Linked DNA regions of Flocculibacter collagenilyticus. Each later gene encodes a partner of the first gene's protein in a complex. Links are inferred from orthologs where the notes say so. Each region holds a gene or a part of one and is shown in the gene's direction. Other genes may lie near its edges.

Evidence for each region.
Region 2: the proteins of HUU81_RS02140 (region 1) and cheY are in contact, whole or in part, in a solved structure (PDB 1A0O), measured with the Escherichia coli proteins. The link is inferred for Flocculibacter collagenilyticus from one-to-one orthologs.

The regions. Positions count from the first base shown.
Region 1 is NZ_CP059888.1:468,802-481,407, forward strand. Bases 5,921-8,928 are described here. They hold HUU81_RS02140 (chemotaxis protein CheA), read left to right. Parts: upstream 5,921-6,285; coding sequence 6,286-8,571; downstream 8,572-8,928. Other genes in these bases: HUU81_RS02135 (response regulator), read left to right, coding at 5,921-6,198; HUU81_RS02145 (chemotaxis protein CheW), read left to right, coding at 8,586-8,928. In the rest of the region: HUU81_RS02090 (cytochrome c oxidase assembly protein), read left to right, coding at 1-170; HUU81_RS02095 (cytochrome c oxidase subunit 3), read left to right, coding at 173-1,051; HUU81_RS02100 (DUF2909 family protein), read right to left, coding at 1,157-1,366; HUU81_RS02105 (SURF1 family protein), read left to right, coding at 1,393-2,124; HUU81_RS02110 (hypothetical protein), read left to right, coding at 2,111-2,653; HUU81_RS02115 (COX15/CtaA family protein), read left to right, coding at 2,668-3,648; cyoE (heme o synthase), read left to right, coding at 3,658-4,569; HUU81_RS02125 (SCO family protein), read left to right, coding at 4,566-5,201; HUU81_RS02130 (STAS domain-containing protein), read left to right, coding at 5,545-5,805; more of HUU81_RS02135, read left to right, coding at 5,836-5,920; more of HUU81_RS02145, read left to right, coding at 8,929-9,089; HUU81_RS02150 (methyl-accepting chemotaxis protein), read left to right, coding at 10,152-12,317; HUU81_RS02155 (CheR family methyltransferase), read left to right, coding at 12,354-12,606. UniProt on the Escherichia coli protein: Involved in the transmission of sensory signals from the chemoreceptors to the flagellar motors. CheA is autophosphorylated; it can transfer its phosphate group to either CheB or CheY.
Region 2 is NZ_CP059888.1:1,215,369-1,227,955, forward strand. Bases 6,036-9,024 are described here. They hold cheY (chemotaxis response regulator CheY), read left to right. Parts: upstream 6,036-7,332; coding sequence 7,333-7,716; downstream 7,717-9,024. Other genes in these bases: HUU81_RS05365 (MinD/ParA family ATP-binding protein), read left to right, coding at 6,036-6,566; HUU81_RS05370 (RNA polymerase sigma factor FliA), read left to right, coding at 6,563-7,285; HUU81_RS05380 (protein phosphatase CheZ), read left to right, coding at 7,737-8,498; HUU81_RS05385 (chemotaxis protein CheA), read left to right, coding at 8,514-9,024. In the rest of the region: flagellar biosynthesis protein FliQ, read left to right, coding at 1-28; flagellar biosynthetic protein FliR, read left to right, coding at 46-822; flagellar biosynthesis protein FlhB, read left to right, coding at 842-1,972; flagellar biosynthesis protein FlhA, read left to right, coding at 2,031-4,127; flagellar biosynthesis protein FlhF, read left to right, coding at 4,148-5,695; more of HUU81_RS05365, read left to right, coding at 5,688-6,035; more of HUU81_RS05385, read left to right, coding at 9,025-10,739; HUU81_RS05390 (protein-glutamate methylesterase/protein-glutamine glutaminase), read left to right, coding at 10,768-11,979; HUU81_RS05395 (flagellar motor protein), read left to right, coding at 11,972-12,587. UniProt on the Escherichia coli protein: Involved in the transmission of sensory signals from the chemoreceptors to the flagellar motors.

The DNA.
Region 1 (12,606 bases):
AACAGCCTTTATTGGCTGGTGATGAGACGCTAATGCCACTTAAGTTTTATATAGACGCCGACATACCAGACTCAATTCATACCATCACACTGTCTTATACCTTATACGATATTACTGATAGTTTGGAAAAAGATGAGTCTGAACAATTATTTGCAAACTTAGGGAAGTAAACATGTCAAACGAATACGAAAAATATTATGTTCCCGAGCAAAGCCCATGGCCAATTGTGGGTGCAGTGGGATTATTTTTAATTGCGATTGGGGCTGGTGCGTTTGTACGAGATCACGCCAATGAAGTAGATGGTTACGGTGGCTTTATTTTATTGGCGGGTATTGCCGTCATTATTTACATGTTATTTGGTTGGTTTAGAAACATCATTAACGAGTCGATGAGTGGCCTTTACAGCGCACAAATGGATCGTTCGTTTAAACAAGGAATGAGTTGGTTTATTTTTTCAGAGGTTATGTTTTTTATGGCCTTCTTTGGTGCGTTATTCTACGCGCGTATGTTTTCAGTGCCATGGTTAGGTGGTGCCAGTAACAATGCAATGACACACGAGTTACTGTGGAACTCATTTAATGCGGTATGGCCATTGGTTGAAACACCGGATGGTACAAAAACTGAAGCAATGGGGTGGCAAGGTTTACCTTTATACAACACCATCATTTTATTAATTTCTTCTGTCACCATTCATTTTGCGCATGTGGGTTTAGAAGAGAATAAGCGTAACCAACTTAAAACTATGCTAGGCGTTACCATCTTGCTAGGTATTGGCTTTTTATTCTTGCAAGTAGAAGAGTATGTCCACGCGTATCAAGAAATGGGGTTACGTTTAGATTCAGGCATTTATGGTAATACCTTTTTCTTATTAACGGGCTTTCATGGCATGCATGTGACGCTGGGCACGTTAATGCTAATTGTTATCTTTTTTAGGGTGTTAAAAGGTCACTTTACACCTCAAAACCACTTCGGCTTCCAAGCTACCAGTTGGTACTGGCACTTTGTTGACGTTGTGTGGTTATGTTTATTTGTGTTTGTATATATTTTATAAGTCGACTGACTTATAGCGCGAGCTGGGGGCTTTCTTCCTAGTATTCCTCATCCGAAGTGGAGGAATACTAGGGGGAAACACAGGCACTTCAATTACTGCATTGGCTTAATAAGGCCGAGGGTTGGGTGTAATAACACCGGTAGCCACAGCAAGCAACAATACAACGATAACTAAAACAGAAAATAACACCCTGCGACCTAAAAACTTAGACATGTTTGGTTGGTTGGGACCACTTTTTAACATAATAAATAATGCTCTAAACAAGTTAAATAATATGAGCAGTAACAAAAGCACCAAAATCGTTTTTAGAATCATATTTGTCCCTTTATAAGGTTGTTAAATTGGAAGTATTAAGTCGTTTCATTCATTTTAGATCCTTCGCCTTGATGATTACTTTGGCTGTTATTTGTGCATTGTGCAAGCTCGGATTATGGCAACTTGAGCGTGCTGAGCAAAAACAAAACATGCTGAATGCGCATCAAGCGCAATTAAATAGCCCCTTTCAGTCACTTGAGCAAATCAGTAAAAAAATCAATGTCTTCCCTTATAAAACTGGCTCAGCACTATTATCTGGACAACTTAATCATGATGCTGTTTGGTTATTAGATAACGTGGTACATCAAGGAAAAGTGGGCTACGACGTGGTCACGTTATTAGAAAATGAAACATACACTGCAATTATTAATCTTGGCTGGGTAGCGGGTTCAAAATCAAGAGAGCATTTACCGCATATTTCTCTGCCTAAGTCGATTACCGAACTTGATACTGTAATTAAATTTAATCCAGAGCCTAGCTTTCGACTGGCTGCATTAAATGCAGAGGCTGGTTGGCCGAAACGGATTCAGTCGATAGATATAGAACAAATGGCGCAACAAAGTAAGCGCACGCTTTTACCTGTGGTGTTATATGCAATGGATGGAAAGCAGACACCGTATCAACCCCATTATCAAATCATAAATATGCGTCCGGAAAAGCATCATGCCTACGCTGTGCAGTGGTTTTCGCTAGCGGTTGCAGCTTTATGTATTTTTATTTTTGCCAGTTGGAAAAGGCCTTCTTATGAAAAACAATAAAACGTTACTTATTTTTATCGCAACCTTTAGTATTCCTTTTGTGCTTGCCTTTGCGGTGTTGCAGTTTGGCTGGTTTAACGCAGGTACCACCAATAAGGGCGAGTTAATGCCTGCTGAATACAGCGTTAAAGCGGCTAAACGTGGTGATTTATGGCAAATCGTTTATTTAGTGCCGGAGGAGTGTGACGCATTATGTAAACAAGCGTTAACTGCAATGCGCCAAGGTATTCTGGCAATGGGTAAAAAGCAAGGTAAGTTACTGGCTGCGCCTTATTATTCGAATCAAGAAAACCGAGCCATGATAGAAAAAGTTATTGCCCCGCTACAGCATAAGCAAGTTGTTGATATGGCTGAACTTGAGCCGTCATATACAAATTATTTAGATAAAAATTACCTTTATTTGGCTGATCCATTCGGAAAAGTCGTGTTAAGGTATCCATTGACTAAAAATCATCCTGAAATGATAAAAATAACTAAAAACATATTAAGCGATATTTCTAAATTGCTTAAATATTCAAGGACTGGTTAATGGCAAAATTATCTATGAGGCGACTTGTTTTAGTCGCTATTTTACTCGCAGCAGTGGTGGTGATGCTAGGCGCTTACACGCGCTTAACTGATGCAGGGCTAGGTTGCCCTGATTGGCCCGGCTGCTATGGTCAGCTAACTGTTCCGCAAACGGAACAGCAAGTCTCTCAAGCCAATATGGCTTACCCTGAACGTCCTGTTGAACCTCATAAAGCTTGGAATGAAATGATCCACCGATACTTTGCGGGAGCGCTAGGTTTATTGGTGCTCTTTATCTTTCTTGCTTCATTTATGAAACGTGCACCGCATCGCCCGTGGCGTCATCCATTTATGTTGCTAGTAGTGGTTGTATTTCAAGCTGCGCTTGGCATGTGGACAGTGACCATGAATTTAATGCCCGTAGTGGTTATGGGGCATTTACTAGGCGGATTTACCGTTATTTCGTTACTGTTTTTGCTTTATTTACGGCTAAAGCAAATACGTATTCCGGGTGGTGATAAACATGCAAAATCACTATTAAAATGGCTGTATTTAGCACTAGCCATAGTCGTTGCGCAAATTGCTTTAGGCGGGTGGACAGCGGCTAATTATGCAGCGGTTACCTGCACCACACTGCCTGTTTGTGAAACTGATTGGTTATCTCGCTTAGATATCGTGTCGGCATTTACGTTACCTGACAATCACACTAACTATGAGTTTGGGGTGATGAATTATGATGCGCGCATGACCATTCACGTACTTCATCGCATTGGTGCCGTTATTACAGTGGGGTACTTGTTATGGCTAATGTTTAAAATCCAGCGCAAGTCAGTTTCAAGTATTATCAGGCGGTTAGGATTGGTTATGGGCGGAATTGTATTGCTGCAATTCGGTTTGGGGATCAGTAATGTTGTATTCAAATTACCTATTAGTGTTGCAGTAGCACACAACTTTGTTGCTGCTTGTTTGCTCATGAGTGTGGTGAGCTTGATTTACATGGTGTCGCGTAAGGCATAAGGAGATCACATGTCAGAAGTTATTGCTACAAATAAGTCAGCTATTCATTCAGCTGCTTCCTTTAAAGACTACTTAGAAATTACAAAACCAAAAGTGGTCGCGCTATTAGTATTAACCGCATTGATAGGCATGGTATTAGCACGGCCAGAATTACCAAGTGCTTTATCCATTATTTTTGCAATGTCGGGTATCGGCTTATTATCCGCTGCCGCCGCTGCTATTAATCACTTAGTGGATAAAAATATTGATGCCAAAATGGCGCGTACTCACAATCGCCCTGTGGCACAAGGGCGAGTGCAAAGTAAGCAAGCTATAATCTTTGCGTTTTCTTTAGCTGTTATTGGTTTCGCCGTATTGTATTTAGGTGCAAACCCGTTAACAGCATGGTTAACCTTAGCCAGTTTATTTGGCTATGCGGTGGTGTACACCATGTTTTTAAAACGTGCGACACCGCAAAATATTGTTATTGGCGGGCTAGCCGGTGCAATGCCGCCTTTACTAGGTTGGACAGCTGTAACGGGCGCATTAGAGCCGCATGCGTTGTTACTTGTAATGATTATATTTACATGGACGCCACCGCATTTTTGGGCACTGGCGATTCATCGCAAAGATGACTACGCCAAAGTAAATATGCCCATGTTGCCAGTGACTCATGGTATTGAGTTCACGAAAACCGCTATTTTCTTATACACACTATTGTTACTTGTAGTGTGTTTGTTACCATTCTTAGTTGGCATGACTGGGGTTATTTATTTGGTAGGCAGTTTTGTGCTAAATATGATGTTTTTATGGCATGCTTGGCAGCTTAAGTTTAATGCGAAACGATTTACGGCATTTAACACGTTTAAGTTTTCTATTTGGCATTTAATGGTGTTGTTTATCGTGTTATTTGTTGATCACTTTTGGAAAATAAATCTGTGAAATCTAAATTAATAATTGGCATAGGCGCGCTGGCGATGGTTGCTGGCGTAGCATTTTCGGTAATGACCTATTCAGGTAATGCCAGCTATACATCGGTTGCAAAAGTGTATGAAGAAGGGCGGCAGCTTGCTGAGTTTTCGTTAACAGATCAACACGGTCAAGCCGTTAATAAGACGAACTTGGCTGGCAAGTGGACGTTAATCTTTTTAGGTTATACATACTGCCCTGATGTGTGCCCAGCCACACTAGCGCGGTTAGCCAATTTATATCCTAAGCTTTTGCCACTGGCTGACGAACCCGTTCAGGTTATGTTTGTATCAGTTGACCCACAACGAGACACTTCAGAACGTTTAAAAGAATACGTAGATTATTTCAATTCTGACTTTATGGCGGTAACTAACCCTCACAAAGACTTGTTTCCGTTTGTAAGAAATTTAGGCTTGGTTTACAGCATGGTAGACGACACAAGCCAAGAAAACTATGCGGTTGATCACGCCTCTTCGGTTGTATTAATTGCACCTGATAAAACGATAAAGGCAATTTTTAAACCTGAATCTAAATTAGGGCAGCTGGCACTGGTTAATACGACGCTGTTGAAGCAGGATTTTGAGTATATAGTCGATGACTATTGAGCTTTACTAAGTGCAGAGCGGTGGTTTGCTCTGCATTATACTTTTCATTTCATTATTCAATTATTATTCGGTCAATATTCAATGATAACTCCATCAAGCGCATTATGTTGATTTAGGCATCCAAACAAACGAGCTTTTGTGTGTGCTACATTGCAGCTGTGAGGCCTGCTTCATTTACCTTTATGCAGCTTTAATTTTATTGGATGGATTTTTTATACCTCACTTAGGTAGTAATAATATCCAATCTAACCCCCTAATAAATGAAATCATTTTTCCTATTTTATGGAAATTTTAGATTATCGATCTAAGCTTGGATATAAACAAAAAACTCCTAATAAGTCTCATGTACGTTTTACCTAATCAAATGATTATAAATGACATTGAGTCAATACATACCAGTTTGACTGAATGGCTTAACCAGAACGAGCAAGTTGAATTTGACGCTAAGCAAGTGCAGCAATGCGATACGGCAAATTTACAGCTGCTATGTGTGATACAGAACGATTTGGTAAAAAGTGGTAAAAGCATTCAATGGCATGGTCAAAGTGATGCGCTTATTACAGCGGCAAAAATGTTAGGAGTGGCAGAGTTTCTTAAACTGTAGTCAAACTAACTTATTACAGGAATCACCTTGATGAAAAGAGTCTTAGCGGTTGATGATTCAGCTTCAATGCGTCAAATGGTTGGTTTTACCTTGCAAAAAGCAGGTTATGACGTGACCCAAGCGAGTGATGGTGTTGAAGCGCTAGAGATTGCGAAAAATAGTGAATTTGATGCAATTATTTCTGATGTGAATATGCCGAACATGGACGGCATTACGCTGATAAAGCACTTAAGAGAGCTACCTCAGTTTAAATTTACTCCAATTTTAATGTTAACCACAGAGTCGGGTGGCGATAAAAAAACTGAAGGTAAGGCGGCGGGGGCAACTGGGTGGATAGTAAAACCTTTTAATCCTGATCAATTACTTGCAGTAGTCGCAAAAGTGATTCGCTAATGGTGAATAGTTAGCGAATTAAGATTACGTGATTTTCAGCCTAACTAGCCCAAATTGTGTGAAGTTTTTCACTGATTAGGAAAGACAATGAGCATAGATCTAAGTCAATTTTATCAAGTTTTCTTTGAAGAAAGTTTCGAAGGCTTAGATATTATGGAGTCAGAGTTACTTAGTCTTTCGCCCGGTGAAGTTGACTCAGAAACCATTAACACGATTTTTCGCGCAGCTCACTCTATTAAAGGGGGCGGCGGGACGTTCGGGTTTAATGTTGTCACAGAGTTTACCCACGGTGTAGAAACTTTATTAGATCAAATACGTGACGGACAACGTGAGTTAACACAATATCATATTGACTTGTTGCTGCAATCAGTAGACTGCCTTCGAGATTTATTAACAGCGCTGCAAGATGAGCAAGAAGTCGATGAGGCGAACACTCAGGACGTTCAACAGAAAATAGAAGCGGTGCTCAATGATGAAGAGCCTGGTACTGCGACAGCACCAGCGAATGAAGCTGCACCATCAGCCCCGCCGGAAATCGAACCAGATAAAAAAGAAACGAATGAAGAAGAATTAGGTTATGGCTTTTTTGATGAAAGCTATGAACAAGATGAAGACGCTCCACAAGGGGAAGTTCGTACTACAAAATTCTGGGAAATTAGTTTTATACCTGAACCTCATTTATTTAAAACAGGCAATGAACCACTCTTTATTTTTCGTGAATTAGCTGATTTAGCTGAATTAAGTGTTACCGCTGATACCTCAAAACTTTTGCCATTAAAAGAGCATGTAATTGACGACTGTATGTTGAGTTGGAAATTAACATTAACGGGGGATGTGACTGAAGAGCAGATTAATGAGGTCTTTGAATGGGTAGAAGATGATGCGGAGATTAAATTAGAGCTTATTGCTGAATTTGAAGATGAAGATACAGAGGTCAATGAAGAAGATAAGCCCGTAGAAGCCGCGGCAGCGCAAAAAAGTGAGTCTACTCTTACCCCGTCACCAACGACAGAGGCTGATGCACCAAAGACTGTGCAAACTGCACAAGCGAAAACCAGTGATGTACCTTCAAGCCCTCCTGCAAAAGCAACGCCAGCAAAAGCGTCATCTGGCGGCAAGGCTAAAAAGCCAAAAGAGTCGAAGTCGTCTGAGTCCACATCAATCCGTGTTGGTATCGACAAAGTTGACTCACTGATTAACATTGTTGGCGAATTAGTGATCACGCAAGCGATGTTATCGCAAGTGGGTGAAGGTGAGTTTGACGAACATAAGCAGTTAACGTTGCAAGAAGGGCTAGCACAGCTGGCGCACAATACCCGCGACTTGCAAGAAAGTGTTATGCGAATACGCATGTTACCGATAAGTTTTGTATTTAGTCGCTTTCCACGCGTTGTCAGAGATACCGCCAATAAGCTAGGTAAAAAGGTGGAATTAAAGCTCATTGGTGAGCAAACCGAGCTAGACAAAACAGTGATGGAAAAAATCTCTGATCCTATGGTGCATTTAGTGCGCAATTCTTTGGATCATGGATTAGAAACACCCGAAGAGCGTGCTGCTGTAGGAAAAGGTGAAACGGGAACGGTTATTCTGAATGCCTTTCATCAAGGCGGTAACATTGTTATCGAGATTAAGGACGACGGTAAAGGGCTGAATACCGAAAAAATTAAAAGTAAAGCGATTGAAAATGGCCTTATCAGTCAAAGTGATGACCTAACCGATGATGAAATTCATCTCCTTATTTTCCAGCCCGGCTTTTCTACCGCTGATCAGGTGAGTGATATTTCAGGCCGTGGTGTAGGGATGGATGTAGTACGTCGTAATATTGAGTCTTTAAACGGCTCCATTGAGGTGATGTCAGAAGCCAACAAAGGCTCAACGTTTACTATACGTTTACCACTTACCCTTGCCATTTTAGACGGGCAGCTAGTGAAAGTGAGCACTAACACATACATCATTCCGTTAATCAGCATTATCGAATCCCTACAAGTTGATTTATCACAGGTAAATAAAGTAGGCGGTGGGCTGGAAGTGCTGAGACTGCGTGATGAATACATTCCCATTATCAAACTGTATAAGTTATTTCATCATGACGGCGCTGTAGAGAAATTAGAAGATGGTTTGTTAGTGATTGTTGAAGCCGATAATGAAAAGGTCGGGTTATTAGTTGATGACCTGTTAGGGCAACAACAGGTTGTTATTAAAAGCCTAGAAGCAAATTATGGCAAAGTTCCTGGTATCTCAGGCGCCACGATTTTAGGTGATGGCAGAGTTTCATTAATTGTTGATATTGCAGGACTTATACAGTTGGCACGGTTGAAAAAGCCAGGGCATCAAGGATTAGACTTTGAGCGACCTGTTGATGAAGCGGTTTAGGCTTAAGGATAACGATGAGTGACACCATAGAAACCATTAATAATCAGATAAACGATACGGATATTAATGCTGATGACAATGTTCAGCAGTACCTCACATTTATGATGGAAGAAGAAGAGTACGGTGTCGATATTTTAAGTGTGCAAGAAATCAGAGGTTGGGAAGAGGTCACAGTTATTCCGAACGCCCCTGCCTTTGTTAAAGGCGTGATTAATTTACGCGGCACAATTGTACCATTAATTGATTTACGAGCACGATTTAGCCTAGCTACTAAGCCATACACTGCGCTAACGGTGGTGGTGGTGATTAAAGTGGAATTTGAGCTCGACAATAAAATTATGGGTATCGTAGTCGATGCAGTGTCAGATGTGTACAGCATCGACGATGCTTCTATTAGCCAAGCACCAAGCTCAGGTGACAACGCTAACCATAGATACATAAAAGGATTGGTTAATGTTGAAGGGCAAATGGTGTCGTTATTAAACTTAACTAAGCTATTAAATTTGGAAATCAGCTAGTAGTAGGTAAGCAGTATGAAGCCATAGCAAACAGTGTAAAAGTTATGTCACGTCTTAAAGGAGGCAGCGACTATGCAACACGGGCAGTTATCACATATTAAGAATCCGATTAACAGACTTTCTGTTGGCACGAAAATTGGCCTTGTTGTCACTATTCTTTTGGTCGTTATCGCTGGCCTGTTATGGGAATTAACAAGCAGTCTAAAAGCGCGAGCAAAATTTGCGACTGAAGAATACATGGGGGCTGAATACACAGGACCAATCTACGATATTATAGAGTATGCGCAAGATTCGCGAGGTCAGCTATTGATCTACTTAAATGGTGATGAAAATGCGAAGAGTAGATTTACACGAGCGCAAAAAAGTGCGAACGATGCTATCAGCAAGCTTAGGCAACTAACCGCTGAAACGGGTGATGAGATAAATGTAACATCAGAGGTGAATAGTTTTATTTCAAAGTGGAATAGCTTGAGCGCACGAGGCACCGATTTTAGCAAAGAGGAAGCCTTTGAGAGTTACACTGAGTTTGTCGGTGACGCCGCCGATTTATTAATGGTTATTGCTAATAATTCAAATCTTATTCTAGATCCTAATCTAGATACTTACTATCTAATGGAAATTACTTCCATACGGGCGCACACCCAAGCAGAACTGTTAGGGGTGCTTCGTGGGAAAGGTTCTGCGGCCATTGTTAACGACACTATTTCTATTCAAAACCGCTTAACATTATCTAGTATGCTGTCTCGATTGGATATTGGACCAATCAATGCTGGATTAAAAACAGCCTACGATGAAAACCCCTCACTACGTACTGCGTTATCTTCACAACAGGAAAAAGTAAACAGAGCGGTGTCTGCGTTTCAAGAAAAAGCGCAGCTGTTAGCGGAAGGGAATTTGCTAGAGATTAATAGTCAAAATTATTATAGCTTGGGTACAAATGCGATTGATGCCTTATATGAATTAACTTCGCTGGCCATACCACAACTTCGCGACATTCTAAAAGAGCGTGCGGCAGAGTTAAATAATACCGTATTAATTATGACCATTTTTGCAGTAACGCTGATGGTATTAGCTATCGCATTTAGTGTGTATGTGATTAAAACAACGATTGAATCGTTAAACATGTTAAATGAAACCTTTGCCGATATTTCAAAAGGCAACTTTGATACCGAAGTGAAAATAAAAACGGCTGACGAACTGGGTAAAGCATTAGAGTCTGTTGACCAAATGCGTATTGGGTTAAAAGAGCAAATTGAAGAGTCCGAGCGGTTAAATAAAGTGAACTCTCGCATTAAACAAGCATTGGACGTATGCCAAACTAATGTCATGCTAGCTAATCCTGATCATGAAATTATTTATTATAACGATGCACTCATCAATATGATGCAGGCTAATGAAGCTAAGATCAGGCAGCAAGTGCCTCAATTTAACGCACAAGAGTTAATTGGTATGGATGCGGCCATATTCTATGACAACAAAGCGCAAGAGCATGTCAAACTGAATGAGCTCAAGCAAAGTGCAGAATCGAGAATGGAAATAAGTGGGTTAACCTTTGATATTACCGTTACGCCAGTGTTTTCTGCTGAAAATGAGCGCTTAGGTACAGTCATCGAATGGGATGAAATTACCGAGGAATTAGCGCGTTCGATAGAAGAAAAGCGTATTGCAGACGAAAATATGCGAGTGAGACAAGCACTAGATAATGTCTCAACATCGGCGATGATCGCAGACGATCAATACAATATCATTTACACTAATGAAGCTCTGCAACATCTTATGCAAAACGCTGAAGCAGATATGCGAAAAGACCTACCCAATTTCAGCGCAAATAATTTGCTAAATCAAAATATTGATACTTTTCATAAAAACCCTGCACATCAGCGTACACTGCTTAACCAGTTAACTAAAGCGTATCAAACTGAAATTAGCATTGGTGGGCGTACCTTCCAGTTAACCGCGAATCCAATAATCACTAATGAAGGTAATCGTATTGGTACCGTAGTTGAGTGGTTAGACCGTACGTCGGAAGTCGCGGTAGAAAAAGAAGTGGCAGACTTAATAGCGCAGGCGGGTAGTGGCGATTTAACCGCAAGAATTGATGAAGAGGGTAAGGAAGGTTTCTTTAGTATATTGGCAAATGGGTTGAATCAGCTGGTCGGTATAGCACAAGGCGTTATTGATGAAACCGCGATAATGTTTGATGCCTTAGCGCATGGTAATTTAACTAAACGTATTGAAGCCGACTATGAAGGAGTATTTGATAAGCTTAAACGCGATGCCAATGCTACCGCCGACAAACTTACCGATGTTATCGCGCGGATTAGCAGCTCTGCAACTATGGTAGCAAGTGGTGCAGATGAAATAGCTCAAGGCAATACCGACTTAAGTCAACGCACCGAAGAGCAAGCTTCCTCATTAGAAGAAACGGCATCAAGCATGGAAGAGATGACCGCAACCGTGCAACAAAATGCTGAAAATTCTAAAGTAGCCAACGAGTTAGCAAGTGATGCTAAAGATCGAGCACAACAAGGGGGCGAAATAGTCGCACGTGCGGTAAGTGGCATGGCAGAGATTAACGAAGCCAGTAACAAAATTGCCGACATTATCGGTGTGATAGACGAAATTGCTTTCCAAACTAACTTATTAGCGTTGAATGCGGCAGTAGAAGCAGCAAGAGCAGGGGAGCAAGGGCGCGGGTTCGCAGTTGTAGCTGGTGAAGTGAGAAACTTAGCACAGCGTTCAGCAGCGGCAGCCAAAGAAATTAAAGACTTAATACGTGACAGTGTGACCAAAGTAGAAGATGGCACTATGGCGGTCAATCAGTCAGGAGAAACGTTAAAAGAAATTGTTGAGGCAGTAGAGAAAGTTAGCAAAATGATTGCGGATATCAGCGTGGCGTCGCAAGAGCAAAGTTCTGGCATTTTAGAAGTCAATAAAGCCATTGCGCAAATGGACGAAATGACACAACAAAATGCGGCCTTAGTTGAAGAAGCGTCAGCAGCAGGCGAATCAATGGCTGAACAAGCAAGAGCAATGAGCCAGCTATTAAGCTTTTTTGCTATATCTGAAAACGGAGGTGGGGGCTTTAGTTCTGCACCTATGCAACAAGCACCAGCGGCGCGTTTACCATCATCCTCTAGTTTCGATTCTGGTAGTACCTCGTCAGGTTTTTCAAGTGGCTCGAACGGCAGCTTTGTTGATTCGGATGAAGAGTGGGAAGAGTTTTAAGGCGATGAGTCATGAATATATCGGTAGCGATTTAAGATGTTAAGTAACAAAGAGTTCCCAATGCGGGAGCAAGACTTTGTGAAAGTACGAGACATGGTGTACGACGCTTGCGGTATTGTGCTTGGCGAGCATAAGCGTGAAATGGTGTATTCTCGCCTTGCAAGGCGCATAAGGCATTATCAGTTTACCGATTTTGCGACTTACTTAAGCTTTCTTGAAAACAACAAAGAGCAAGAGTTTGAAGAATTTTTGAACTCTGTCACTACCAACCTAACCTCTTTTTTCAGAG
Region 2 (12,587 bases), 750 kb from region 1 along the record:
AAACCGCATTCCTTCTACCATTGCTTGACGGGCTGAAAGAGTAGCATGTTTGAATACCCGTTAGACGTCATCATGCAGTGGTTAGCAGACTTCTTATTACCTGCCATTCGCATCAGTGCCATGGTAATGCTGATGATAGGGATTGGCGCAAAAACCATTCCAATGCGAATTAAGTCAGCATTCGCCTTAATGACCGCATTCGTGGTTGCACCTGTACTACCACCTTCAACTTTTACAAATTTATTCTCGTTTGAAATGATTTTAGTTGTCATGCAAGAGATTTTGATTGGTAGCATTATTGGCTTTATTTCTACTTTGATGATTAATACTTTTGTATTGGCAGGACAAATGCTTGCAATGCAAACAGGCTTGGGCTTTGCGAGCATTATTGATCCCTTAAATGGTACTTCCGTGCCTGCAGTTGGTCAGTTTTATCTTATTTTAGCAACGTTGTTATTTTGGATATTTGATGGGCACCTGACTATGATCCATATGATAGTGCACAGCTTTAAGGTGTTTCCAATTGGGCAATATGTTTGGGATATTCAATCGTTTAAGGATATCGCCAATTGGGGGGCATGGTTATTCGCCACAGCGTTAGTATTGGCGTTAGCGCCTATTACAGCCATTATGGTTGTTAATTTAGCATTTGGCATTATGACGCGTGCTGCCCCACAATTAAATATATTTACAATCGGTTTTCCGGTCACTATGACATCAGGTTTGATCATAATTTGGTTAACGATGGATAACTTTACCATGCACTTTGAAGGGCAATGGGAAAATGCAGTGCAACTAATGTGTGATGTAATTAAATGCTAACGCTACTTAGGTAACAAGAATGGCTGAAGATAGCGATCAAGAAAAAACAGAAGAACCCACGTCCAAAAAGCTCTCGGACGCCGCGAAAAAAGGTCAGATTGCGCGTTCAAAAGAGCTTGGCACCATGACGGTATTAATTGTAAGTGCGGTAGCGCTGCTAATTTACGGTAAAGGGCTAGCGTTAGGTTTAATGGAGGTCATGAAGCGCTTATTTACCTTAAATAGAGCGGATGCATACGACACCACAAAAATGTTCTCAGTGTGGAGTGATGTGGCAAGCGCCATCGCGGGGCCGTTTATTGGTATTTTTGCTCTGATTTTAGTTGCTTCATTTATTGGTAATATTATTTTAGGCGGCTTTAACTTTAGTTGGGAAGCAATGGCGCCTAAGTTAAATAAGCTATCACCAATGAAAGGCTTTAAGCGGATGTTTGGCCCTCAGGCGGCGATTGAGCTAGTAAAAGGGATTTTAAAGTTCGGGGTAGTAGCAACGGTTGCATTTTTCTTACTAAAAGCGTATTTCATCGATATTATTCATTTAAGCATTCAGTCAGTACCTACCAATATATTTGATGCTGTTGAGCTAATGGCTTGGATATTTTTAGGGCTTACCGTCAGCCTTGCCATTATTGCGGCAGTGGATGCGCCTTTTCAAAAGTGGAATCATGCCAAGCAATTACGCATGACCAAACAAGAAGTTAAAGACGAATATAAAAACCAAGAAGGTGATCCGCAAGTAAAAGGGCGGATTAGGCGTACGCAGCGTGAAATGGCACAGCGTAGGATGATGCAAGACGTACCTGAAGCGGACGTCGTGGTGACTAACCCTACGCATTACTCGGTGGCAATAAAATACGATACAGAGCGTGCAGGCGCACCTATTGTGATTGCCAAAGGAATCGATAACATGGCACTGCAAATTAGAAAAATTGCAAAAGGCCATGATGTGCCTATTATTGCGTCGCCAATGCTGGCGCGGTCACTTTATTACACCACAGAAGTGAATGATCAAATACCCGAGCAACTTTTCGTGGCAGTTGCTCAAGTGCTTGCTTACGTGTTCCAGTTAAAGCAATTCCAAACAAAGAAAGGAACCAAGCCTAAACCTCTAAGTAAAAACCTACCCATACCGCCAGAATTCAGTTACTAATTTTTGGCGTACTACTTGCTTAATCGCTTAGGTAGCGTGTGATTAAGTAGGTTGATGTATGGAATTAAGTGCGGTTTTAAATTCGTTAAATAAAGATAAAATGATATACCTCAAAGGTATAGCGACGCCTTTAATGGTTTTAGCTGTGCTGGCCATGGTGGTATTACCGTTACCTGCATTTGTTTTAGATATTCTATTTACCTTCAATATTTCGCTAGCACTGGTTGTGTTGCTAGTGACCGTTTATACCCTGAAGCCGCTCGAATTCGGCGCTTTTCCCAGTGTGTTACTCATTGCAACGATACTGCGACTTGCCCTCAATGTAGCGAGTACCCGTGTTGTATTACTAGAAGGCCACAAAGGGGGCGATGCGGCTGGAGCCGTTATTGAAGCCTTTGGCTCGGTGGTTATTGGTGGCAACTACGCTGTTGGTTTAGTTGTATTCCTGATCTTAATTATTATTAACTTTGTGGTGGTAACTAAAGGTGCGGGACGTATTTCAGAAGTTACAGCACGCTTTACTTTGGATGCAATGCCGGGTAAACAAATGGCGATTGACGCTGACCTAAATGCAGGCTTTATCACGCAAGAACAAGCCAAAGCACGACGGGAAGAAGTGACGGCTGAAGCTGACTTTTACGGTTCGATGGACGGTGCCAGTAAATTTGTAAAAGGTGATGCAATTGCCGGCATTATTATTTTATTTATTAATATTATTGGTGGCTTATTTATTGGCATGATTCAACACGGCCTAGAATTTGGTACCGCAGTTGAGATTTATACATTACTAACTATTGGTGATGGTTTAGTTGCTCAAATCCCGGGATTATTACTTTCAGTAGGGACAGCTATTGTTGTAACACGTCAAAATACCGAGCAAAACATGGGCGATCAATTTGTTACGCAATTAGGTAACGACAAGCCACTGTTTATTGCAGCAGGATTGATGTTTGTTATGGGGGTTATTCCTGGCATGCCGCATTTCGCATTTTTACTATTAGCCTGTATTTTGGCAGGCGTACCAGGCTATGCCAAATGGAAAGCAAGTAAAGCAGCCGCTAACCCCGTGGTTGAAAGGGAGCAGGAAGTGCAGCCGACTGCGCCTGTAGAAATAAAAGAGCTTGGTTGGGATGACGTTCAACAAATTGACACTATTGGCCTAGAAGTCGGTTATAGGCTAATTCCGCTTGTAGATAAATCACAAGGCGGTGAGTTACTGGACCGAATTAAAGGGGTACGGAAGAAACTCTCTCAAGAGCTTGGCTTTTTAGTGCCTGCAGTACATATTCGTGACAATTTGGACCTAGATCCTAATGCTTATCAAATCGCAGTAATGGGTGTTTCCACCGGCGATGGTGAGTTAAAGCACGACAGTGAACTTGCGATTAACCCAGGGCAAGTATTTGGCCCTGTAGATGGTGTTGCAACGAAAGATCCTGCATTTGGCTTGGACGCAATATGGATTAACCGAAAAGATAAGGAACATGCACAGTCTTTAGGGTATACCGTAGTGGACGCAGCAACGGTTGTGGCAACACACTTAAGCCAAATTTTAACGAATAATGCCGCACTGTTACTCGGTCATGAAGAAGTGCAAAATTTATTAGACATGCTGGCCAAAAGTTATCCTAAGTTAGTTGAAGGATTGGTGCCGGATGTATTACCACTCACCACGGTGGTTAAAGTGCTACAAAACTTATTAAACGAAGGGGTGCCAATTCGTGATATGCGAACGATTGTTCAAACCCTTGTTGAATACGGACCAAGAAGCCAAGACACTGATGTATTAACAGCAGCGGTGCGTATTTCATTACGCCGTTTAATTATTCAAAACTTAGTTGGATCAAGCCCTGAAGTATCTGTCATTACTTTGGCGCCAGAGCTGGAACAGATGTTGCATCAGTCGATGCAAATGGCGGGCGATGAAGGCGCAGGCATTGAGCCTGGTTTAGCAGAGCGCATTCAAAAATCATTGAGCGAAGCGCATCAAAATCAGGAACTGTCTGGCGAGCCATCAATTTTACTAACATCAGGAATGTTACGTTCGGTACTTTCTCGATTTGTTAAGCACACTATTCCGGGGTTAAGTGTTATTTCTTATCAAGAAATTCCGGATGAAAAACAAATTAAAATTGTTAGTTCTATCGGCCAGTAAAATTGCACTAGGGGTAGAAAATGAAAATCAAACGTTTTGTAGCAAGAGACATGCGTACAGCGCTTAATGAAGTTAAAGAAGAGTTAGGTGTAGATGCAGTTATAATGTCTAACAAAAAAGTGGCTGAAGGGGTCGAAATTGTAGCGGCAATTGATTACGACTCACCAAAAGCTGCAGAAACAAAACAGCCTGAGCCTACTCAATCACCTACTAGGGCAAGTACCTTACATGCTGTTGCTGATGAAGAAGATAGGGCTCCTGTGATGCACCCTAGTCACGAACCTATTAAGCCCACTGCTGAATTTGAAGCGCTATTAAATAATGCAGCTGAGGGTGCGATTAACAATGACAAAGAAAGTATTGCTTCATCTTTAGAGGCGTTACTGTCGCGTCAGCATGCAATTAAGGCACATAAAGCGGGAGCTACTCATTCTCAATCAACACCAACTGCTAAGCAAGCGCAACCTGCACGGCCAAATAGAAATAATCATTTAAATAGTAAGCCTGCGAATTTAGCTCGCGGTTTCGATACGTTAGATAAAACAGAAAAAACACATGCTCCGAAGGCCGCTTATAATCAAACGGCAAGCCATCATCAAACTGCGACATCAGAAACAGCTTCTGTACAGCATCAAGCCGACATGCAAAGCATGAAAGGTGAAATTGCATCTTTAAGAAAGTTATTAGAGCATCAAGTATCTGGCTTATTATGGCAGGAACTGGAAAGAAAAGAGCCGCTACGCGCAATGCTAATTAAAAAATTAAAAGCACTAGGTATTTGTGATGAAGTAGCGGATCAAATGGCGTGTTTTATTCCTGAAGATCTTGCAGACCATGAAGCATGGCCTAGTGTACTCGAATTACTTGAAGGCCAGTTAAGTACAACTCGTAACGATGTGATCCATAAAGGTGGAGTGTACGCTTTTGTTGGGCCTACTGGTGTAGGTAAAACCACGACCATTGCTAAACTTGCCGCTCAATATGCAAAAATGCATGGGGCAGAACATATTGGTTTAATTACTACCGACACATACAGAATAGGTGCGCACGAGCAGCTTGCTACTTATGGTAAAATCATGGGGTGCCCAGTAAAAATTGCAAAAGATGCGACGGAACTTGAAGCGTTATTAAAATCAATGAGAAGCAAGAAATTAGTACTTATTGATACTGCAGGACTAAGCCAACGCGATTTAAGATTAACACAACAACTTGATACATTGATTACAAGCACTAATATTAACATCAAGACCTACTTAGTATTATCAGCAAATGCACAAAGAAGAGTACTAGAAGAAAGCATTGAGCACTTTAAGCGCATTGCACTTTCTGGTTGTATTTTCACCAAGCTTGATGAAAGTTTGAGCTTAGGAGAAATAATTAGCGTCGCGATCCAAAATGCATTACCAATTGGCTATCTTACTGATGGACAAAGAGTACCTGAAGATATTAAAGTAGCGTCTGCAAAGAAACTCGTAGAAAATGCGGCAGATTTGCTCGACTCTCAAAGTGGCTCGGAACATGTTTGGTACACCCAAACAGAGCCTCAAGCAGTAGGAATGTATGAATAAAAATCTTTTCGACCAAGCTAGTGGCCTGAGGAATATGAATCAAAGTAAACCCATTAAGGTGATATCAATAACAGGCGGAAAAGGAGGGGTAGGAAAAACAAACGTATCTCTTAATACTGCTATCGCAATGGGGCAGTTAGGAAAAAAAGTACTCGTATTAGATGCGGATCTCGGGTTAGCAAATTGTGATGTGATGCTTGGATTACGCGTTGAAAAAAATATTTCCCATGTTCTTTCTGGTGAATGTTCGCTAGAAGAAATTTTAGTGGAAGGGCCTCACGGCATTAAGATTGTGCCTGCAACATCCGGCACTCGTTCAATGGTTGAGCTATCAGCGGCTGAGCATGCTGGGTTAATTCGTGCTTTCAGTGAAATAAAGTCTTCTTTTGATGTATTGCTTGTAGATACCGCAGCAGGTATTTCCGAAATGGTACTGAGTTTTTCACGTGCCGCACAAGACGTAGTTGTGGTTGTTTGTGATGAACCTACATCGATTACCGATGCTTATGCGTTAATGAAAGTACTTAGCAGAGAGCACGGCGTATACAAATTTAAAATTGTAGCGAATATGGTGCGTAGTTTACGTGAAGGACAAGAATTATTTGCTAAACTGTCCAAAGTAGCGGATCGTTTTTTAGATGTTTCACTAGAAATGGTCGCGACCATTCCGTTTGACGAAAATATAAGAAAGTCGGTTAGAAAACAAAAGGCTATAGTTGACGCGTTTCCTAAATCTCCAGCGTCAATTGCGATTAAAAATTTAGCCGCTAAGGCGATTAAGTGGCCTGTTCCAGTGCAACCGACAGGGCACGTAGAGTTTTTTATAGAGCAGTTAGTCAGAAATCATACTGAGTCAAGAGACGAAATTTGAGTAAGAAAATTGCCACTTATGAAAAAAAAGATACGCTATCCCAGCTTGTTGAAGCCCATGCAGGGCTTGTAAAGCGTATTGCGCATCACTTAATGATGCGGCTACCTGCAAGCGTTCAAGTAGATGATTTAATTCAATCTGGCATGATTGGTTTGATTGAAGCAGCAAAAAAGTTTGATGGTAGCAAAGGCGCAAGCTTTGAAACGTATGCAGGCATTCGTATCCGAGGCTCAATGCTAGATGAAATTAGACGTGGTGATTGGACGCCTCGCTCAGTTCATAAAAATAGCAGAATGATTGCCGAAGCGATTGCTGAATTAGAGTCAGAACTGGGAAGAGATGTTTCTGACACAGAAGTTGCTGAAAAACTTGATATTCCACTAAATGAATACCATCATATGCTTAACGAAGCGAATGTTGGCAAAATAATTGGTATAGAAGACTTAGGCGTAACGGAAGATGTATTGTCGGGAAACAATGATGATAAATCTGTGAATGAGCCTTTTGAAGGAATTGCAAACCAAGCTTTTAAGCAATCATTAGTGAAGTCGATTAAAACATTACCAGAAAGGGAAGCGTTGGTGCTTTCACTTTACTATGATGATGAACTAAATTTACGCGAGATTGGTGAAGTTCTTGATGTAAGTGAATCAAGAGTAAGCCAAATTCATAGTCAGGCAATGCATAAATTGAAAGCAAAAATGCGAACTTGGCTATAATAGAAATAATAATTAATAAAAGTTAAATTGCCTCAATGGAGGGTGTTTTGGATAAGAATATGAAGATTCTTGTTGTTGATGACTTTTCTACAATGAGACGTATCATTAAAAACTTGTTAAGAGATCTTGGCTTCACAAACGTACAAGAAGCAGATGATGGCAGTACGGCACTTCCTATGTTACAAAATGGCGATTTCGACTTTGTAGTAACTGACTGGAACATGCCGGGCATGCAAGGTATTGACTTGTTACGTAACATTCGAGCCGACGATAAATTAAAACATATACCTGTAATGATGGTAACTGCCGAGGCGAAAAAGGAGCAAATTATTGCTGCTGCTCAGGCGGGAGTTAATGGTTATATTGTTAAGCCATTTACAGCGGGCACGCTTAAAGCAAAATTAGATAAAATATTTGAGCGTCTAGGTTAATCCTGTTCAAGGAGAGTAAAATGTCAGCATCAAATGCTTCATTAATTAGTCTTGAGCAGGCAAAAGAGTTGGTTCAGTTATTGGAAGATGGTGAAGTCGATAAAGCGAATCAAATCATTCATGATACCAGCTCTCCAGAGTCCTCCGAATTGTTTGCGGAAGTAGGCAAACTTACTCGTGTGCTACACGACTCACTTCGTAACTTCCAACTTGATGCGCGCATCTCAAATTTAGCAAATGATGACTTACCAGATGCTAAAGAGCGACTTAATTACGTAATGAACTTAACTGAGCAAGCAGCCAATAGAACGATGGATGCAGTGGAGTCAAGTTTACCAATCGCTGACAAAATCAATAATGACATCGCACAGCTAAAACCACACTGGAATAAGCTAATGAGTCGTGACTTGAAAGTGGGCGAATTTAAGGCGCTGTGCCGCAATTTAGACAACTTTATCAAACAAGCTGAAACAGATGCCGCTCAGCTACACGTGCTGTTAACAGAAGTATTGATGGCTCAGGATTTCCAAGATTTAACCGGACAAGTAATTCGACGCATTATTGAATTGGTGCGCGAAGTGGAAGATAGCTTAATTTATCTTCTTAAGGTATTTGCTGGTGAGGATGCTGCGCTTGCGCAAGCTGATGATAAATCTAAAGATAAATTAAGTCAGTCCGATAAAGAAAAAGCGGAAGGTCCGATCATGAATGCAGAAGTGCGTGAAGATGTAGTTACGGATCAAGATGAAGTAGACGACTTATTGTCAAGTTTAGGCTTTTAAAAGGGGAGCAGCTGCATGAGCTTTGATTTGGATGAAGACATATTACAGGATTTTCTGGTTGAGGCTGGAGAAATCCTAGAGTTATTATCCGAGCAGCTTGTTGAACTCGAAAATAATCCTGAAGATGCTGATTTATTAAATGCAATCTTCCGCGGCTTCCATACAGTGAAAGGCGGCGCAGGATTTCTTTCTTTAACAACGCTAGTTGATGCCTGTCACGGTGCTGAAAATGTGTTTGACGTATTGCGGCAAGGGCAACGTAAAGTAACCCCAGAATTAATGGATGTTATTTTACAGGCGCTAGACACCATCAACATAATGTTTGCAGCTGTTCAAAATAGAGAAGAGCCTGATCCTGCTGATCCTGAACTTATTGAAGAGCTACATAGATTAAGTAAGCCTGAAAGTGAAGATGAAGCGGTAGAGCAAGCGCCAGCCGAAGAGCCAGCAGCCGAAGCTCCTGCATCAGCGCCCGCGGCTGGAGAACCAGAGTTATTCGATGAAGTAAGCACGCCAGCCGCCCAAGGCGATGGTGAGAATATCGATGATATTAGTGAAGACGAATTTGAGGCACTACTAGATGAGCTACACGGTGGTGGAGCGCCATCTGGGAAGCCTGCAGCAGAATCTGCGCCTGCCGCATCGGAGTCGTCTGATTCAGGTGATGAGATTTCAGATGATGAGTTTGAGTCGTTACTCGACGAACTACATGGTAAAGGCTCATTTAAAGCTGACTCAGCAGACGAAAGTAAACCCGCCAGCCCAGCTGCACCTCAAGCCCCAGCTAGTGATTCATCAGATGATGAAATTAGTGATGATGAATTTGAGTCGTTACTAGATAATATTCATGGGCAAGGTAAAGGGCCGGGTGAAGTTAAGTCTACACCAGCTGCGCCTAGTCAAAGTGCAGGGCAAGCAGCAAACCAAAGTACCCCTAAAGCTACACCGCCTCCTGCTCCCAAAAAAGAACCAGCAAAAGAGCCGGCAAAAGAACCCGCTAAAAAAGCGGCACCTGCAGGTAAGCCTGCAACTGAACCTAAAAAGGCGGCATCTCCTCCGCCACAAGCTGAAACGACCGTTCGTGTTGATACTAAACGTCTAGATCAAATAATGAATATGGTTGGTGAGTTGGTATTGGTACGCAATCGCTTGGTCAGCTTAGGCAGCTCAGTAGAAAGCGAAAACATGTCTAAGGCTATTTCTAACCTCGACGTGGTTACTGCTGACTTGCAAGGTGCAGTAATGAAGACTCGAATGCAGCCAATTAAGAAAGTATTTGGTCGTTTTCCTCGGGTTGTTCGTGATTTAGCCAGAAGCTTGAAAAAAGATATTGTATTAGAGCTGGAAGGTGAAGAAACCGATTTAGATAAAAACCTTGTTGAAGCACTTGCCGATCCACTCGTCCACTTGGTGCGTAACTCGGTTGACCACGGTATTGAGATGCCAGATGTTCGCGAAGCTGCGGGTAAGCCTCGTACGGGGGTTGTACGTTTGTCAGCATCACAAGAAGGCGATCATATCTTACTGACCATTGTTGATGATGGTGCGGGGATGGACCCTGAAAAGCTAAAAGATATTGCTATTAGTAAAGGGATTTTAGACACCGATGCTGCTGCACGCATGTCTGACAATGAAGCATATAACTTAATTTTTGCACCGGGCTTTTCGACCAAGACTGAAATCTCTGATATTTCAGGCCGTGGTGTGGGAATGGACGTTGTTAAAACTAAAATTACCCAATTAAATGGGTCATTACATATCGATTCTGAGCGTGGAACGGGCACCACGCTAGAAATTAAAGTACCGTTAACACTTGCTATTTTGCCTACCCTAATGGTGGTTGTAGGTGTTCAAACTTTTGCCTTGCCTTTAGCAACGGTTAATGAAATTTTCCATCTAGATTTAACCAAAACTAACATTGTTGATGGCCAGCTAACGATTATTGTTAGAGAAAAAGCAGTCCCATTGTTTTATTTGGAAAAGTGGTTAGCTACAACCAAATATGACAAGGATGAGAAGAATGCAGGGCATGTTGTAATAGTTCAAATTGGAACTCAGCAAATGGGATTTGTTGTAGATTCGTTAATCGGCCAGGAAGAAGTAGTCATTAAGCCATTAGATGATTTACTGCAAGGAACACCTGGAATGGCTGGTGCGACAATTACATCAGACGGGGGGATCGCATTAATTATTGATGTGCCTAGCTTGCTTAAACATTATGCTAAACGTTCAATGAGATAGCTTTATTGAGCCAAGCTAAGGATGTCCAATGTCGATCAAAGTGTTAGTGGTAGATGACTCTAGTTTTTTTCGAAGAAGAGTTAGCGATATACTCAATCAAGATAGTGATTTAGAAGTTATAGATACAGCGGTAAATGGCAAGGATGCTATTGAAAAAGCTAAGCTATTAAAGCCTGATGTGATCACCATGGATGTTGAAATGCCAGTAATGGACGGTATTACATCTGTAAAAGGGATCATGAAAGTTCAGCCAACGCCGATTCTGATGTTCTCGTCTTTAACTCATGAAGGCGCGCAATCAACGCTAGATGCGTTAGATGCAGGAGCGGTTGATTTTTTACCTAAAAAGTTTGAAGACATTGCGCGTGATAAAAAAGATGCGATTGTAATGTTACAAACAAGGGTTAAAGCAATTGCTAAAAGGCCCGGCCGCGCTAGCCCATTTAGCGGAACACCAGCGCCTAGCACTAGTTCTCCTAAGCCGTTAAGTAGAAGTCGCCCCTCCTCATTATCAAGCTCCTCTTCTAGTGCAAGCTCACTGAGCAGCTTACGAAGTTCAAGTGTTGGTTCAACTTCTTCGAGTGCGTTGAAACGGACAGAACCTGAAAGTAAAGCAGCTACCGCACCACCTCCTTTAGTAACAAGAAAAGGAGGCAGTAATGGTGACTATAAATTATTGGCAATAGGTTGCTCAACTGGCGGTCCTGTGGCCTTACAAACAATTTTGACGCAATTTCCAGCCTCATATCCTTACCCCATTATTATTATTCAACATATGCCAGCCGCGTTTACTGCAGCCTTTGCTGCGCGGTTAAATACATTGTGTAACATCACCATTAAAGAAGCTGAAAATGGCGACACACTTAAGCCAGGCGTTGCCTACTTAGCGCCAGGCGGTAAACAATTAGTACTTGAAGGGAATAACAGTCCTAGAATCAAAATTATCGAAGACGATTCACCCAGAATAACGTATAAACCAAGTGTTGATATTTCATTTGGCAGTGCAGCTAAAATTTATCGGAACAAGGTATTAGCAGTGGTATTAACAGGAATGGGAGCAGATGGTAAAGAGGGGGCACGTTTATTAAAGCAAAGTGGGTCAAAGATATTAGCGCAAGATGAGGCAAGCTGTGTTGTTTATGGTATGCCCCAAGCAGTGACTGCGGCAGGTCTAACTTCAGGCTCTTATCCATTAAACGATATGGCAAATCAGATTTTAAAGGAAACAGGTTATGGATAAATTAAGTATTGCTGGTTTGCTTTTGGCTATATTAGCTGTTATTGGTGGCTTTGTTATTGAAGGTGGTGCATTAATAACGCTTTTTCACTTTCCTGCATTCTTAATTGTTTTTGGTGGCACTATCGGTGCTGTCATGCTCCAATCACCAGCCAGTCAGTTTCAGCGCGGCTTACTAATGTCTAAGTGGGTGTTTGCGACGCCAGTATACGATGTTGATGAAGGCATTGAGCGCATTTCGCATTGGGCAAATGAGGCAAGGCAAAACGGCTTTCTGGCGCTTGAAAATGAGGCTATTGCAGAGTCTGATACCTTTATTAACAAGGGGCTAAACTTACTTGTCGATGGCGCGGAATCTGAAGTGATTCGAGATGCTTTGGATATCGAGTTAACTTTAGAGCGTGAGCACTTGCTAAAATCGGCTCGTATATTTGACTCTATGGGCGGATACAGCCCAACCATTGGGATCATCGGTGCGGTTCTAGGCTTAATTCAAGCAATGGCAAATATAAAAGATCCTACGAGTTTAGGTAATGGCATTGCAACGGCCTTTGTAGCAACTATTTATGGTGTTGGCTTTGCTAACCTGTTATTTATCCCTGTGGCGGAAA